2 regions of the Burkholderia latens genome follow, and region 2 is predicted to be linked to the other one. Evidence: riboswitches for the same ligand, from Rfam matches in the RefSeq annotation. Region 2 holds a riboswitch; the other holds the start of a gene.
What was found. Region 2 has a riboswitch for cobalamin ahead of WK25_RS08145 (HoxN/HupN/NixA family nickel/cobalt transporter). Riboswitches for the same ligand answer to the same signal wherever they lie in the genome.
Positions count from the first base shown of each region.

Region 1: it holds a riboswitch for cobalamin, as region 2 does, so the genes downstream of both, WK25_RS24825 (TonB-dependent receptor domain-containing protein) here and WK25_RS08145 (HoxN/HupN/NixA family nickel/cobalt transporter) in region 2, are expected to answer to the same signal.

Region 1 covers NZ_CP013438.1:1,233,029-1,240,719, reverse strand. The annotation lists gene WK25_RS24835 (Lrp/AsnC family transcriptional regulator) at 1-142, opposite strand, end outside; gene WK25_RS24830 (LysE family translocator) at 258-896, shown strand; gene WK25_RS24825 (TonB-dependent receptor domain-containing protein) at 955-2,883, opposite strand; cobalamin riboswitch at 3,227-3,419, opposite strand; gene WK25_RS24820 (hypothetical protein) at 3,565-3,798, opposite strand; gene WK25_RS24815 (threo-3-hydroxy-L-aspartate ammonia-lyase) at 3,929-4,903, opposite strand; gene WK25_RS24810 (helix-turn-helix transcriptional regulator) at 4,960-5,598, opposite strand; gene WK25_RS24805 (YbaK/prolyl-tRNA synthetase associated domain-containing protein) at 5,595-6,125, opposite strand; gene WK25_RS24800 (isocitrate lyase) at 6,531-7,691, shown strand, end outside.
Region 2 covers NZ_CP013435.1:1,742,939-1,750,629, reverse strand. The annotation lists gene cobN (cobaltochelatase subunit CobN) at 1-1,387, opposite strand, end outside; gene cobW (cobalamin biosynthesis protein CobW) at 1,394-2,491, opposite strand; gene WK25_RS08145 (HoxN/HupN/NixA family nickel/cobalt transporter) at 2,518-3,576, opposite strand; cobalamin riboswitch at 3,763-4,026, opposite strand; cobalamin riboswitch at 4,200-4,364, shown strand; gene cobA (uroporphyrinogen-III C-methyltransferase) at 4,554-5,303, shown strand; gene WK25_RS08135 (cobalamin biosynthesis protein) at 5,300-5,677, shown strand; gene cobO (cob(I)yrinic acid a,c-diamide adenosyltransferase) at 5,710-6,312, shown strand; gene WK25_RS08125 (cobyrinate a,c-diamide synthase) at 6,316-7,656, shown strand.

The sequences.
Region 1 (7,691 bases), on a different replicon from region 2:
CGATCACGCCGGCCGCTTCGAGACGCTTCACACGCTCCGTCACCGCCGGCACCGACAGGTGGACCTGGCGTGCCAGTTCCGTATAGCTGATGCGGCCGTTGGTCTGCAATTGCGCGAGTATCTTCCAGTCGAGTTCGTCCATCGTGGCGGAGCTTTTAAGGTGAAGCGGCCATTTTTCCTTAAAAACCGCGTTCAGCGGCGACCGGACTTTCCCTACGATAACGGTTCGAGTCATTGCATGTCGCGAGGAGCCGGCCATGCTGTTCATCAAGTCCGTCGTGATCGGGTTGTCGATCGCATTACCGGTCGGGCCGATCGGCATGCTGTGCATCCAGCGCAGCCTGAGCCGCGGTTTCCAGGCGGGCTTTGCGACCGGCATCGGCGCCGCGTGCGCCGACGCGATCTACGGGCTGCTCGGCGCGCTCGGCGTCGCGGGCATCGTCACGGCGTTTCCGATGTTGACCGTCGTGCTGAAGATCGGCGGCGGTGCGTTTCTCGTGTGGCTGGCCGCGGGCATCGCACGACAGGCGCCGGCGGCAGCGGCGGCACGGCGCGACGTGGCGCGCACCACCGTGCTGCGCGATTTCTTCACGACGTTCGGCCTGACGCTGTCGAACCCGATGACGATCCTGTCGTTCGTCGGGATCTTCGCGGCGCTTGGCCCGCTGGCGGGCCCGCAGCACGGCACGATCGGGCCGACCGTCGCGCTGATGGTCGCCGGCGTGTTCGTGGGGTCGGCCACGTGGTGGCTGTGCCTGAGCAGTGCGACCGCCGCATTGCGCATGAAGATGTCGCTGGCGTTCATGCACGGGCTGTCGCGCGCCTCGGCCGTCGTGATTGCGGGGTTCGGCGCGATCCAGCTGGTCGCGGGCGTGCGCGGCGTCGTGGGCGCCTGATGCACCGGTGCGGCGTCGACGCCCGTGATGGCGGGCGCCGACGCGTGCGCGGCGCGCGTCAGAACGTGTAGCTGACCTTGCCGAATGCGGTGCGGCCGAGCGTGTTGTACCCGTACGCGGTCATGTACTGACGGTCGAACAGGTTCGACAGCGACGCGGACACCGTCAGACGCGAGTTGATCCGGTACGACGCGCGCAGGTTCACGGTCAGGTACGACGGCAGATACATCGTGTTGGCCGGGTTGTCGAACGTCGTGCCGCCGTAGGTCAGCGACGCGCCCGTGCTCAGCGCGTGCAGCTTCAGCTCGTCCCACGTGTGGTCGATGTTGACGCTGACGGTCTGCCGCGGCCGGCGGCTCAACCAGCTGTCGTTGGTTTCGTCCTGCGGATTCAGAATCCCGATCGCGACGCTGACGGGCGTCGAACGGCCGATCGCGCCCTTGTACGACAGATCGATTCCGCGGATATGCGCGCGGCCGATGTTGATCGGCGAGAACGTCGCGGGGTTGTACGCGATCAGGTTGCTCACGCGCGTGTCGTAGATCGCGGCGCTGAACGTGCCGTACGCGGTGTTCGCGTCGAGCGCGGCCTCGACCGTATTGCTGCGCTCCGGATTCAGGTCCGGATTGCCATAGCCGGGGTAGTACAGGTCGTTGAATGACGGCAGGCGGAACGCGTTGCCATAAGACACGCGCGCCGTGTACACCGGCGTGATCGCCCACGAAAGCGCCGCGTTGCCGGTGTTTACCGCTTTCCCCGCGATGATTTCGTGACGGCCCGCGACGAACATCGTCACGCTGCCGAGCGTGGCCGATTGATGCAGCGAGAATGCGGAATCGTTGCGGGTCGGCACGCCGTCCGGCACGTCGACCGGCAGGAACGCCTGTTCGCGCGTAAAGTCGTACGCGAGCTTCGTCTCACCCGACAGCGGCAGGCCGAACAGATGGAGGCCGCGCTCCTGGTGCGTGAGCGACGTCGACGTGCTGATGCGCTGCGAGTTGATCTGGTCGGTCGGGATGGCCGGATCGCTCGCGTACAGGAACTGGCGGTCGTTCGCAAAACCGAACGACTGGTCGAACTGCGTGTCGGGCGTGATGTCGAGATGGAACGCGATGCCGGTCGTCAGCTGATGATCGAGCTCGCGGTTCGCAAAGCCGGCATTGTCGAACGACAGGTCGGAGCGGTGATACAGCGCGAACGTCGACACCGACCAGTTGTCGCGCGCGTAGCCGAGACGCGCGTCGAGATCCTGTGCGTGATACGGGTTGCGGCCGTTCTCGTGGTACGGCAGCACGGGCCGCGTCGAATCGATGCCGGCCGTGTTGTAGTCGTGCAGGCCGAGCGCATACGTGAGCCCGCCGAGCGCGGCGAGCGGCCCGGTCGACGGCACGGTGCCCGACGTGCGCAGCTGCGTGTCGAAGGTCTTGTTCGAGCCGCCGCCGAACGACGCCGTGGTCTGGTTCGGCTGGCCGGCCGCGCGGCGCGTGAACAACTGCACGACGCCGCCCATCGCGTTCGCGCCGAACGATGCGGCCGCCGGCCCCGAAATCACCTCGACGCGCTCGAATGCTTCGGTCGGCAGGTCTGCCCATGGCGCGACGCCGGTGGTCGGCGAGCCGATCCGGATTCCGTCGATGAATACGGCAACCTGGCTCGCGGACGAGCCGCGGATGCTCACCGACGCGGACGAGCCCGGGCCGCCGCTCTGCGACACGGTCACGCCCGGCAACGTCGCCAGCGCCTGCGTGATGCTCGGATCGCTCGGCGACAGCCGCTCGAGATCGGCGCGCGTGAGCACCTGCGTCGTCGCATAGCGCTGATCGAACGACTCTGGCAGGTGCCGCGTGTCGGTCACGCTGATCGTCGGCAGGGTGGGGGCGTCCGCGGACGGCGACGGCTGTGCGGGCGCCGCGTCGCCGGCGGCGTGGGCAAGCGGAGCCAGCAGCGCGGTGGCGGCGGACGTGGCGAGAAAGTGGCGAAGGTTCATGAGGCAGCGAAACGTGATCGTGTTGCGGGTACGGCGAGCGTAAGCGGGGCGCGCGGCGGCGCGCGCGGCGGGCTGGCGCATCATCGCGGAATGTGACGGCGTGGGCGCCGCGTGTCGTCATCGTGCGTGGGCCACGCGCCGGGCGACGCCGGTGCCGCGGCGCCGAACATGGGCGCGCCTCGACCGCGTGGGCGGGCGACGCGCCGGTGCAACGCCTGCGGCGCGCAAGCGATTACGAAAAGAATGGACATCTGAAGGGTCCTGAGGTCGGGCCGTCCATGCAACGGGGGCAACCGCCAAAGGCGGTGCCTGGCGCGCCGGGACACCCCGCCCGGTGCGGCTGCTTGGACCTCGGGTCGATGGCAGGTCTCCTGGCTCGCGGGTCGTTATGCGCGCCTGCCTTCCCGGTATCCCAGTGGCGTGCGGTGGCGCGGATTCGCCGCTTACAGTTGCGGGGGCAGCCGCAGATTCGAGGCATGGCCTCCCTGCGTTCCCTTTTAATCCCGTTGTCGGGAACCATCAGCGCGCAAGCGTAATGGCGAGCGCTTGCGCGCGTCAATTGCCGGTGGGAACGGGGTGCGAAAAAACGTCAGTGTGCGGGCAACGCTTCCCACAACCGTTCTTTTGCGCGTGCAGCGCGCGTTTCATGTCTGATGAAACGGCGCGTCGGCGGCTGCAGCACTACATATGCATGCCGGCGTGCGCGCGGCCCCCAGGATCGCCGCCGCGATCGGGCGGCGAATTGTTCTGATCGATCTTCGCGAGCACGAGGCCTGCGGATGAGTGACCGGCAGCCTGCTCGACGTGGTCGCGCGGCGCCGCGGCGGAAAAAACGGATGACGCGACATGCGGTTGAGCGAACGTCGGCATGGACGCTGTCGCGAGAGCGGCGGCGACGATCGCGTGCGTGTTCATGATGGCTCCTTCTTCACGACCGACTGCGGGATGATGCAATCAGTGTAGGGCGCGAAACTTAACGCGGCGTAAAGGAGCGGCGGCGCACGGACGACGCGGGCTTCATCGCGTCATCGGCGCGCCGCGCCGGTCATGCGTGCGCCGAGACGAGCGCGCAGAAGTTCTCGAGATCGACGTTGCCGCCGCTGATCACGATGCCCACGCGCTTGCCTCTCAGTTCGTCCTTCATCCGGCGCGCGGCCGCGAACGACAGGCAGCCGGTCGGCTCGACGACCAGCTTCATGCGGGTTGCGAAAAAGCGCATGCAGTCGACGAGTTCCGCGTCGGTCGCGGTCAGGATGTCGTCGACGTCGCGGCGCAGGATCGGGAACGTCAGGTTGCCGAGGTGCTGCGTTTGCGCGCCGTCGGCGATCGTGCGCGGCGTGTCGATGTGGACGATCGACCCGGACCGGAACGATTGCTGCCCGTCGTTGCCGGCTTCCGGCTCGACGCCGTACAGCTTCGCGTGCGGCGACAGCGCGCGCGTCGCGAGCGCCGTGCCGGACAGCAGGCCGCCGCCGCCAAGCGGCGTGAACACTGCGTCGAGCGGACCGGCTTCGTCGAACAACTCCTTCGCGGCCGTCCCCTGGCCCGCGATTACGTCAGGGTGGTCGTACGGCGGGATCAACGTGAGCCCGTGCCGCTCCGCGAGTTCGCGGCCGATCTGCTCGCGGTCCTCGGTATAGCGGTCGTATGTGACGACGTTGCCGCCGTAGCCGCGTGTCGCGGCCATTTTCGCGGCCGGCGCGTCCTGCGGCATCACGATCGTCGCCGGGATGCCGAGGATGCGCGCCGACAGCGCGATCGCCTGCGCATGGTTGCCCGACGAGAACGCGACGACGCCATGTCGGCGCTGCGCTGCGTCGAAGCGCGACAGCGCGTTGAATGCGCCGCGGAACTTGAACGCACCCATGCGCTGCAGGTTTTCGCACTTGAAGAAAACCTTCGCGCCGAGCGCTTCGTCGATCGTCCGCGACGTCATCACGGGCGTGCGGTGCGCGTGGCCTTCGAGCCGTGTCGCGGCGGCCGCGACGTCGTCATAGGTAGGGAGGGGCGGAGTGTGCATGAGTCGCTCGTCGGAAGGTCAGTCAACAGGTAAGCGGGGCGGCCCGAGGGCACGCGTCATTTTGCATCGTTGTATACGGTGGCGCGCGATACGCCGAGATGCTGCGACACGATCTCCATCGCGCGGCGCACGTCGAGGAAACCGTCCGCCTTCAGCGTCTGCATCAGCGCACGGCGCTGATCGGTCTTCAATTCGCGCGGTGTGGTCGCGAGGCGCGTAGCGAATGCGTCGATGCGTTGCCGGATCGCATCCGCGCCGGCCGGATCGAGCGTTTCCGCGACCGGCACGCCGTCGATGCTGCAGAACTGGTTCAGCATTCCCTGGAAGCCGCGGAACAGCGTGATGTCCGCGTTCAGGCACAACGCGGCCACGTAGCGGCCGCTCGAATCCTTGATCCCGACCGACGTGCTCTTCGCGGTGCGGCCGTCCGCGAAGCGGTTCGCGTAGTTCGCGAGCACCTGCGGGAAGTTGTCGTCGGCGATGCGCGCGAGCCCGAGTTCGGTCGCCGGGTCGCCGATCGCTCGGCCAGACAGGTTGTTGTGGATCGCGAGGATCGCGTGCTCGGGCGTGCGCAGGTCGTGCACGACCACCTCGGTGAACGGCGCGAGCATCGCACCGAGGCCTTCGGCGATGCGCAGCACCTGCTCGATCAGCGACGCCTGTTCCGATTGCGGCGTCGGGCTGGGCGCGGTCATGCGTCGGCCTCGAGCGCGCGCGTGGGGTTCGCGTCGACGGCTTGCGGCCGGGTGATGCCGGCCAGCAGCGGGCGCGCGATCCGCACGTAGTCGGATGCATCGAGCACGATCGAACGATCGAGCCGGCCCGCGTTGAACGCTATTTCGTCATTGAGTTCGATCAGCGCGGGATCGACGACGAGCGTCACGTTCGCGTCGAACACGAACGGCGGCACGGCGCCCATCACGCAGCCCGTGACCGCGGCCGCGAGTTCCGGTGGCGCGAGCGTCGCCTTGCGGCGGCCCACCGCGTCGGCGACCTTGCGGAAATCGATCTTCAGATGGCCGGGGATCACCGCGAGCGCGGTGGCGTCGCCGCCGTCCTTGAACGTGCAGAGCATCGCTTTCGCGCCTTGCTCGGGACGCGTGCCGCGGATCGCGGCGATCACGTCGGATTTGCCTTCGGCCGGGTGCTCGAGCACCCGGAAGCGCGCGCTGGCGGTCGCCAGCAGGTCGCACAGCGCATCGAAAACGGGGTAGTCGCTCATCGGGGGGCCTCGCGGGAGGAGCGGCGCCTCGCAATGCGCGGCGGACCGGTTTGGGTTCGAAGAATTGTCCAAGTATAGACGTTTTGTCATGACCGTGGCAAAGACAATGCCGGGGCCGCGAAAGCTGTCGTTTCTTCGAGTGCCGAAAGGCCGTTTCATATCGCGGAATGCAGCGGCGATTCGCGACGCACGGCCTTTCCGCCGCTTGAAAACCTGTTTTGCATCGCAAAAAGGCGCGCTTATCTCATTGAAAAACAAGAGAAATTTATATCTTATGTCTTATATAAGACTCGTTCGAAACCGCGATGACCGGCGTTAGTATTGAGTCCATGCAGTTCGCCTCGTCACACGCGGCGGGCACGCTGAACTCTTTACCCAAATGCGCTTCGTTCCCAGGAGATAGACATGTCCCAATATCAAGACGACATCAACGCAGTGGCTGCTTTGAAGGAAACCTACGGCAGCGCGTGGAATGCGATCAATCCCGAGTATGCGGCGCGCATGCGTGCGCAGAACAAGTTCAAGACGGGCCTCGACATCGCGCGCTACACCGCGAAAATCATGCGCGCGGACATGGCCGCCTACGACGCCGATCCTTCCAAGTACACGCAGTCGCTCGGCTGCTGGCACGGCTTCATCGGTCAGCAGAAGATGATCTCCATCAAGAAGCACTTCAACAGCACCGAACGCCGCTACCTGTACCTGTCGGGCTGGATGGTCGCCGCGCTGCGCTCGGAGTTCGGCCCGCTGCCGGACCAGTCGATGCACGAGAAGACCTCGGTGAGCGCACTGATTCGCGAGCTGTACACGTTCCTGCGCCAGGCCGACGCACGCGAGCTGGGCGGGCTGTTCCGCGAGCTCGATGCGGCGAAGGACGCTGCCGCGAAGGCCGCGATCCAGGAAAAGATCGACAACCACGTGACGCACGTCGTGCCGATCATCGCCGACATCGACGCCGGCTTCGGCAACGCCGAAGCAACCTACCTGCTCGCGAAGCAGTTCATCGAAGCGGGCGCATGCTGCATCCAGATCGAGAACCAGGTGTCCGACGAGAAGCAGTGCGGCCACCAGGACGGCAAGGTCACGGTGCCGCACGAGGACTTCCTCGCGAAGATCCGCGCGATCCGCTACGCATTCCTGGAGCTGGGCGTGGACGACGGCATCATCGTCGCACGTACCGACTCGCTCGGCGCCGGCCTGACCAAGCAGATCGCCGTGACGAACACGCCGGGCGACCTGGGCGATCAATACAACTCGTTCCTCGATTGCGAAGAACTGTCGGCCGATCAACTGGGCAACGGCGACGTCGTGATCAAGCGCGACGGCAAGCTGCTGCGTCCGAAGCGCCTGCCTAGCAACCTGTATCAGTTCCGCGCGGGCACGGGCGAGGCGCGTTGCGTGCTGGATTGCATCACGTCGCTGCAGAACGGCGCCGACTTGCTGTGGATCGAAACCGAGAAACCGCACATCGCGCAGATCGGCGGCATGGTTCGCGAAATCCGCAAGGTGATTCCGAACGCGAAGCTGGTGTACAACAACAGCCCGTCGTTCAACTGGACGCTGAAC
Region 2 (7,691 bases):
GCGCGACGTAATCGGTCAGCGCGAAACTCTGGAACGCCGGGCGCAGTGCGCGCTCGGCCGGATCGTTCGTCACGCCTTCGGTGAGCCGCGCGATCAGCGCGTCGCCGTCGGCCGGCAGATCGGCCACCGCATAGCCCGCGTCGCGCAGCGCCGCGAGCACGCGCAGCGCGGACGCCGGCGTATCGAGCCCGACGCCGTTGCCGATTCGCCCGTCGCTTTGCGGATAGTTCGCGAGGATCAGCGCGATCCGCTTGTCGGCATTGTCGAGCGTACGCAACCTGCACCAGCCGCGCGCGAGCGCCGCGACGAACGCAATCCGCTCGGCGTCCGGCTGATAGCGCACGACGTCGACTTCGGTGTGCGGGCAGCGATAGGCGAGCCCCTTGAAACTCACCGCGCGCGTGACGATGCGCCCGTCGACTTCCGGCAGCGCGATATGCATCGCGATGTCGCGCGCATGCAGCCCCTGGTTGTCGGCCACCCATGCATCGCGATTGCCGCCGGACAGGATCACCTGAAGCACCGGCGCGTCGCCCGCGAGCACGTCAGGCTCGGGGCTGTCGATCGCTCCGGCCGCGAACGCCGTGGTGTTCAGCACGAGCGCGACGCGCTGCGTGTCGCACAGCTGCGCGATGACTTCTCGGCTCACCGCGTCCTTCAGCGACGTGACGGCGATCGGCAGCGGATTCAGTCCCTCGTGCACGAGTGCATCGGCCAGCGCGTCGAACACGGCCGTATTCGCGGCCTGCCAGTGCGCGCGATAGAACACGATTGCGACGACGGGCGCGCCGGGCGTCCAGCGTGCGCGCCAGTCCTCGACGCTAGCCGGGTCGCGCGCCGGGTGATAGAGCGCGGCGGCCGGCAGCGGCCGCGGCGGCTCGGGTTCGTCGCCGAAGCCGAGCGTATGGAACGCGATGCTTCGCAGCAGCGCTTCCGCGTTGTGCATCCCGCCTTCGCGCAGGTAGCGCCACCACAGCCGGCACAACTGCGGCGCGACCGTGCTCTTCGCGACGAGGTTCGGATCCTCCTGCAGATCGCCCGAGAACATCGCGAGTTGCTGCCTGCGTTGCGACGCGAGCGACACCGCCTGTTCGATCCCGTACGGCCAGTACGCTTCGCCGCCAAGATGATCGATGACGACCGTCTTCGCGTGACGCAGCACGTCGTCGACGTAGAAGTCGACCGACGCCGGCTGCCGCAGAAACGTGACGTTCGCGAGCCGCACGCTCGGGAACCCTCGCGGCAGCTTCGGCACGATGCTCGCGAGCAGCGACAGCGTCGTGTCGGCCGAGCTCAGGATCACGATGTCGGCCGGCTGCTGGTCGATCCGCACGACGCCCTGCGTATCGTCGACGAAGCCGCCCGGCGTGGTGCGCAGCAGGTGCATCGTGCGTCACGCCTGCTGCGTTTGCGCCGCGCACGCGGCGTCGAACGCTCGCTGCAACGCGGCGGCGTCGAGATCTTCGCCGATCAGCACGAAGCGGCTCGCGCGCGGTTCGCCGTCTTGCCAGCGGCGATCGAAATAGCTGTCGAAGCGGCGGCCGACGCCCTGGATCACGAGCCGCATCGGCGCATCGGGCAGCGCGGCGAAGCCTTTCGCACGGTAGATCGTGTGCGTCTCGACCACATGCCGGAGCGCCGCGATCGTCGCATCGCGCGAGCCTGCGTCGCCCGACACCACGACCGAATCGAAATCGTCGTGATGATGGTCGTGATCGCCGTCGTCGGCCGAGCCGTGATGGTCGTGGCGCAGGTGAATCGTTTCCTCCGACGCCGATTCGAGACCGAGCAGCATCGCCAGATCCAGTTCGCCGCGCGTCGCGCGCACGATCTTCACTTGCGGCGGGATCTCGTCGCGGATCGCCGCTTCGATGTCGGCGAATTGCGCGTCGGCGACGAGGTCCGCCTTGTTCACGATCACGAGATCGGCGGACGACAGCTGATCCGCGAACAGCTCGTGCAGCGGCGATTCATGGTCGAGGTTCGGATCGGCGCGACGCTGCGCGTCGACGGCCTGCGGATTCTCCGCGAACTGGCCGCTCGCGGCGGCCGGCCCGTCCACGACGGTCACGACCGCGTCGACCGTGAAGCTGTTGCGGATCGTCGGCCAGTTGAACGCCTGCACGAGCGGCTTCGGCAGCGCGAGGCCCGACGTCTCGATCAGCACGTGATCGATGTCGGCGCGGCGCTCGACGAGCGCTTCCATCACCGGATAGAACTCTTCCTGCACGGTGCAGCACAGGCAGCCGTTTGCGAGTTCGTACAGCTGCCCCGACGCTTCCACCTGCGCGCCGTCCGCGCCCGCGGCGTCGTCGCAGCCGATGCCGCAGCCCTTGAGGATTTCGCCGTCGATGCCGAGTTCGCCGAATTCGTTGACGATCACCGCGATACGGCGGCCTTGCGCGTGCTGGAGGATGTGCCGCATCAGCGTGGTCTTGCCGCTGCCGAGAAAGCCCGTGACGATCGTGACGGGAAGCTTGCGTAGGGTCATGGTAGATCCTGGGTCGAATGAGGGAGTCAGGCCGAGAGCGTCACGTCGATCTCGTCGTAGCGTTTGAGCCGGTAGATCGCGGCCGACACGATCCAGCACGCGACGAACAGGCCGATCACGACGTAGCCGAGCATCCCGAAATGCGATGCGACCATCGTGGAGAACGCCCATATCGGGCCTTCCAGCGACAGCTTGTCGGCGAGCAGCGCGAGCACTTCGATGCCGCCGATCAGCGCGGCGACCAGCACCGACACGAACGTGATCGTCATGTTGTAGTAGATCTTGCGGATCGGCCGCACATACGCCCAGCGATACGCGCCCATCATCAGGATGCCGTCCGTCGTGTCGACGAGCGTCATGCCCGCGGTGAACAGCGCCGGCAGCGCCATCACCGACCAGAACGACATGCCGCCCTGCACCTGCGTCGCCGAAATGCCGAACAGCGCGATTTCGGTCGCGGTATCGAAGCCGAAGCCGAACAGGAAGCCGACCGGATACAGGTGCCAGCTGCGCGACACGAGGCGAAACAGCGGCCGGAACAGGCGCGCGAGCACCCCGCGCCGGTTCATCATCATGTCGAGATCGGCATCGACGATCGCCTCGCCGCGGCGGGCCGCGCGAAACGTCCGGTACACGGAGATCAGGATCAGCAGGTTTGCGGCCGCGAGCACCAGCAGGAAGAATGCCGACACGCTCGTGCTGATCACGCCGCCCCAGGTCTTCATGCTTTCGAAGCGCGCAAGCGACGCCGCAGTCAGCGCAACCGCCACCGACATCACGATCACCACGGTCGAGTGGCCGAGCGAGAAGAACAGGCCCGCGCCGAGCGGGCTGCGGCCTTCCTGCATCAGCTTGCGCGTAACGTTGTCGATCGCGGCGATATGGTCGGCATCGACCGCGTGGCGCAGCCCGAACACGTACGCGAGCAGCGCGGTGCCCAGCAGCACGGGCTGGTCGCGAAACGCGACGAAGGCCCAGATCCACGCGGCGACGTTGAACGTCGCGAGCAGCGCGTAGATCGCGACGATTTTGCCGCGCAGCCCGGACGGGCTGTCGTTGAACAGGCGGAAGAACGAGTCGAGCATGATGCTCCTTTGCGAACGGTCGACATGGTGAATGCCAACACGGCTGCCGCGTGCCCTGCCCGCGCCGCCTGCCGCTCGCCGCGCCGGCCCGCGCATGCATGCTGCTGGCGGATCGGCGGACGAAGCGGGAAACGTTCGGACGTCTGGGCGTACTGCGGCCGTGGACGATGCGCCGCCTCCCCGCGGCGCTGAACCCAACGTCCTGGCCGGTATCCGGGCTGACGAACACGCCGCTTCGCCTTCCCGGATGCGCGGCATCCAGTGGCGGTCGTCCGCATGCGGCAGGCATGCGGCGAAGCGGCGCTGCGTCGCGCTGCGCGCGACGCGTTCGCTTACCGTTGCGGGGGCAGCACAGGTTGGCTCGACTGCGGTGCAGGCAGGCTCCCTGTTTCCCGTTTAACTGCGCACGCCGGAGCGGCACGCGCGAGCACCAAAACGCGTGCGAGTGTAGGCGGCGGTGCGGGGAGCGTCAAGGCGCATCGGGCGCCGGCGCGGCGCCCGGCATGGCAGCCCGCCGCGCCGCGGGCCGGCTGCGACGCCCGCGCGGCGGTTCGCGCGGGCCGGACGCTGTGCTATCGTATGCGCCGCGTTCGGTGCTCGCGCCCGCCCTCCGGCGAGCGCAGTTAAACGGGAAACAGGAGGCGGAAAGCCGCCCGGCCTGTGCTGTCCCCGCAACGGTACGCCGCCCGCGCGCCGCGGTTCCCCCGCACGCGCCCAGGCCGCCCGCGATGCCACTGCCCTCCGGGGCGGGAAGGCTGCGGCCTGGCAAGCGGCCAGCCCGGATACCGGCCGACGCAAGGGGCGCGCCAACGGCGCGCCGAACGCCCTGTCCGCGAGGGACGGACAGGGTGCGCATTCCGCCCGCGCGTGCGCGGGTTTCGCCGATCCGCCATGCCCTGCCTGCCCGCCGGCCGCCGATGTGCCGCTCGCTGTCCCGTTCCCACCGCTACCGCACGGTGCGCGCCGTGCCGCGCCCGATGAGCCGCGCGTGGCTTGTGGGCGCCGGCCCCGGCGACGCCGATCTGCTCACGCTGAAGGCCGTGCGCGCGATCGCCGCGGCCGACGTGCTGCTGGTCGACGATCTCGTGAACCCCGACTTATTGCGCCACGCGCGCGCCGACGCGCGCATCGAACACGTCGGCAAGCGCGGCGGTCATGCGTCGACGCCGCAAGACGCGATCGTCGCCGCGATGCTCGCGCACCTGCGCGCGGGCCGCAGCGTCGCGCGGCTCAAGGGCGGCGACCCGTTCGTGTTCGGCCGCGGCGGCGAAGAATTGCTCGCGCTCGGTGCCGCCGGTTACCCGGTCGAGGTCGTAAACGGCATCACGGCCGGTATCGCCGCACCGGCCGCGCTCGGCATTCCGGTCACGCATCGCGGCGACGCCCAGGGCGTGATCTTCGTCACGGGGCACGGTGCGGGCGCCGACGAACCCGATTGGCGCGCGCTCGCCGCGACGCGAATGACGATCGTGATCTACATGGGCATTCGTCGCCTCGACGCGATCGCGGCGGCGCTGCGCGACGGCGGCATCGCCGGCGACACGCCGTGCGCGGCGATCGAGAATGCGACGCGCGACGGGCAGCGGCACGTGCTCGCGACGCTCGATACGATCGTCGAACGCGTGAGTGCGACCGGCATCGGGTCGCCCGCGATCGTCGTGATCGGCCGCGTTGCCGCGCTCGCCGACGAGCCGGCCGTGCGCGCCGCGCTCGGCGCGCGTGCATGATGCGCGTCGCGCTCGGCATCGGTTTCCGCGCGAACGCGAGTGCCGCGCAACTCGATGCCGCGATTCGCGCGGCGCTCGCGCAGCATCCGGACGTCGAGCCGGCCATCGTCGCGACACTCGCCGACAAGGCGCGCGCCCGGGCGCTGCGCACGCTGTGCGCGCGGCGCGGCTGGCCGCTCGTCGCATTCGACGCGGCGCAGCTCGCGCTGTGCGCGTCACCCGCGTTGAGCCGCCCGTCGGCCGCCGCCGTTGCGCGCTTCGGCGTGACCGGCGTGGCCGAGCCGTGCGCGCAGCTCGCGGCGCCGGCCGGCCGGCTGCTCGGCCCCAAATCCATCGTGGGCGGCGTGACGGTCGCGCTCGCCGGCCCGCTCTGAACTTTTGTTTCGCTTTCGACAGGACGACTCCGATGAAGACCGATGCCGAATCCCATCAGCGGATGACCGAGCGCCGCCGCGCCGGCCATGAAAAAAAACAGGCGGCCGCCACTCAGGAAAAGGGCCTGCTGATCGTCAACACCGGCAACGGCAAGGGCAAGAGCACGGCCGCGTTCGGGATGGCCGTGCGCGTGCTCGGCCACGGGATGCGCCTCGGCGTCGTGCAGTTCATCAAGGGCGCGCTGCACACGTCCGAGCGTGACTTCCTCGGCGCGCTTGCGCAATGCGACTTCGTGACGATGGGCGACGGCTACACGTGGAATACGCAGAACCGCGACGCCGACATCGCGACCGCGCGCAAGGGCTGGGACGAGGCGCGCCGGATGATCGAAAGCGGCGAGTACCGGATGGTGATCCTCGACGAGCTGAACACCGTGCTGAAGTATGAATATCTGCCGCTCGACGAAGTGCTCGCGACGCTGGTCGCGAGACCGGCGTCGGTGCACGTCGTCGTCACCGGCAGGCATGCGCCCGATGCGCTGATCGACGCGGCCGACCTCGTCACCGAGATGCGGCTCGTCAAGCATCCGTACAAGGAACAAGGCGTGAAAGCACAGCCCGGCGTGGAGTTCTGACCGATGCCGGCCTGCCCCGCGCTGTTCGTGAGCGCGCCCGCGTCCGGCCAGGGCAAGACGTCGGTCACGGCCGGCCTCGCGCGGCTGCACCGCCGGCTCGGCCGCCGCGTGCGCGTGTTCAAGACCGGGCCGGACTTTCTCGATCCGATGCTGCTCGAACGCGCAAGCGGCGCGCCCGTGCATGCGCTCGATCTCGGAATGGTCGGTGAAGCCGGCTGCCGCTCGCTCCTTGCCGACGCCGCATACGACGCGGACCTGATCCTGATCGAAGGCGTGATGGGGCTGTTCGACGGCACGCCGAGCAGCGCCGACCTCGCGGTCGCATTCGGCGTGCCGGTCGTCGCGGTCATTTCCGCGAAGGCGATGGCGCAGACGTTCGCGGCGATCGCGTTCGGGCTTGCGCGGTTCCGGCCGGGCCTGCCGTTTCACGGCGTGCTGGCGAACCGCGTCGGCTCGCCGCGGCATGCGCAGCTGTTGCAGCAGGCGTTACCCGGCGACTTGCGCTGGCTCGGGCACGTGCCGGCCGATGCGGGGATCGCGCTGCCGGAACGGCATCTCGGCCTGCACCAGCCGGCCGACATCGCCGACCTCGATGCGCGGCTCGAGCGCGCGGCAGATGTGCTCGCCGGGACGGCGCTCGCCGACTTGCCCCCCGCCGTCACGTTCGCCGAACCGGACGTTGCCGCGCCGCTGCCGCGCGCGCTCGCCGGCAAGCGGATCGCGATCGCGCGGGATGCGGCGTTCTCGTTCATCTATCCGGCGAATCTCGCGCTGCTGGACGCCCTCGGCGCTCGGTTGCAGTTCTTTTCGCCGCTGGCGGACGAGCCCGTGCCCGCCGATTGCGATGCGCTGTTCGTACCCGGCGGGTACCCGGAGCTGCATGCAGCGACGCTCGCGGCGAATGCCGTGACCGCGCGCACGATCCGCGCGCACGCGGCCGCTGGCCGGCCGATCGTCGCGGAATGCGGCGGGATGGTGTACCTGTGCGAATCGCTAGCCGACGCGGATGGCGTGACGACCAAGATGCTCGGGCTGCTGCCGGGCCATGCGACGATGCAGCGCCGGTTCGCGGCGTTGGGGATGCAACAGCTGGAGACGCGCACCGGAACGATGCGCGGTCATACGTTTCATTATTCGCGGCTCGATACGCCGCTGGCGCCGGTGGCGACCGCCGCGCGGCCGGATGGCGAACCGGGCAGCGGCGAAGCCGTATATCGCTCGGGCGCGATCGTCGCGACGTACATGCACATGTACTGGCCGTCGAATCCGCACGCAGCGGCGGCGCTGTTCGGCGGGGACGCGTTCCAGGTTCGGCGCGTCACACCGGAATCGCGAGACCGCTGATGCGTGATCGCTTGACGCGCTGCCAGCGATGACGA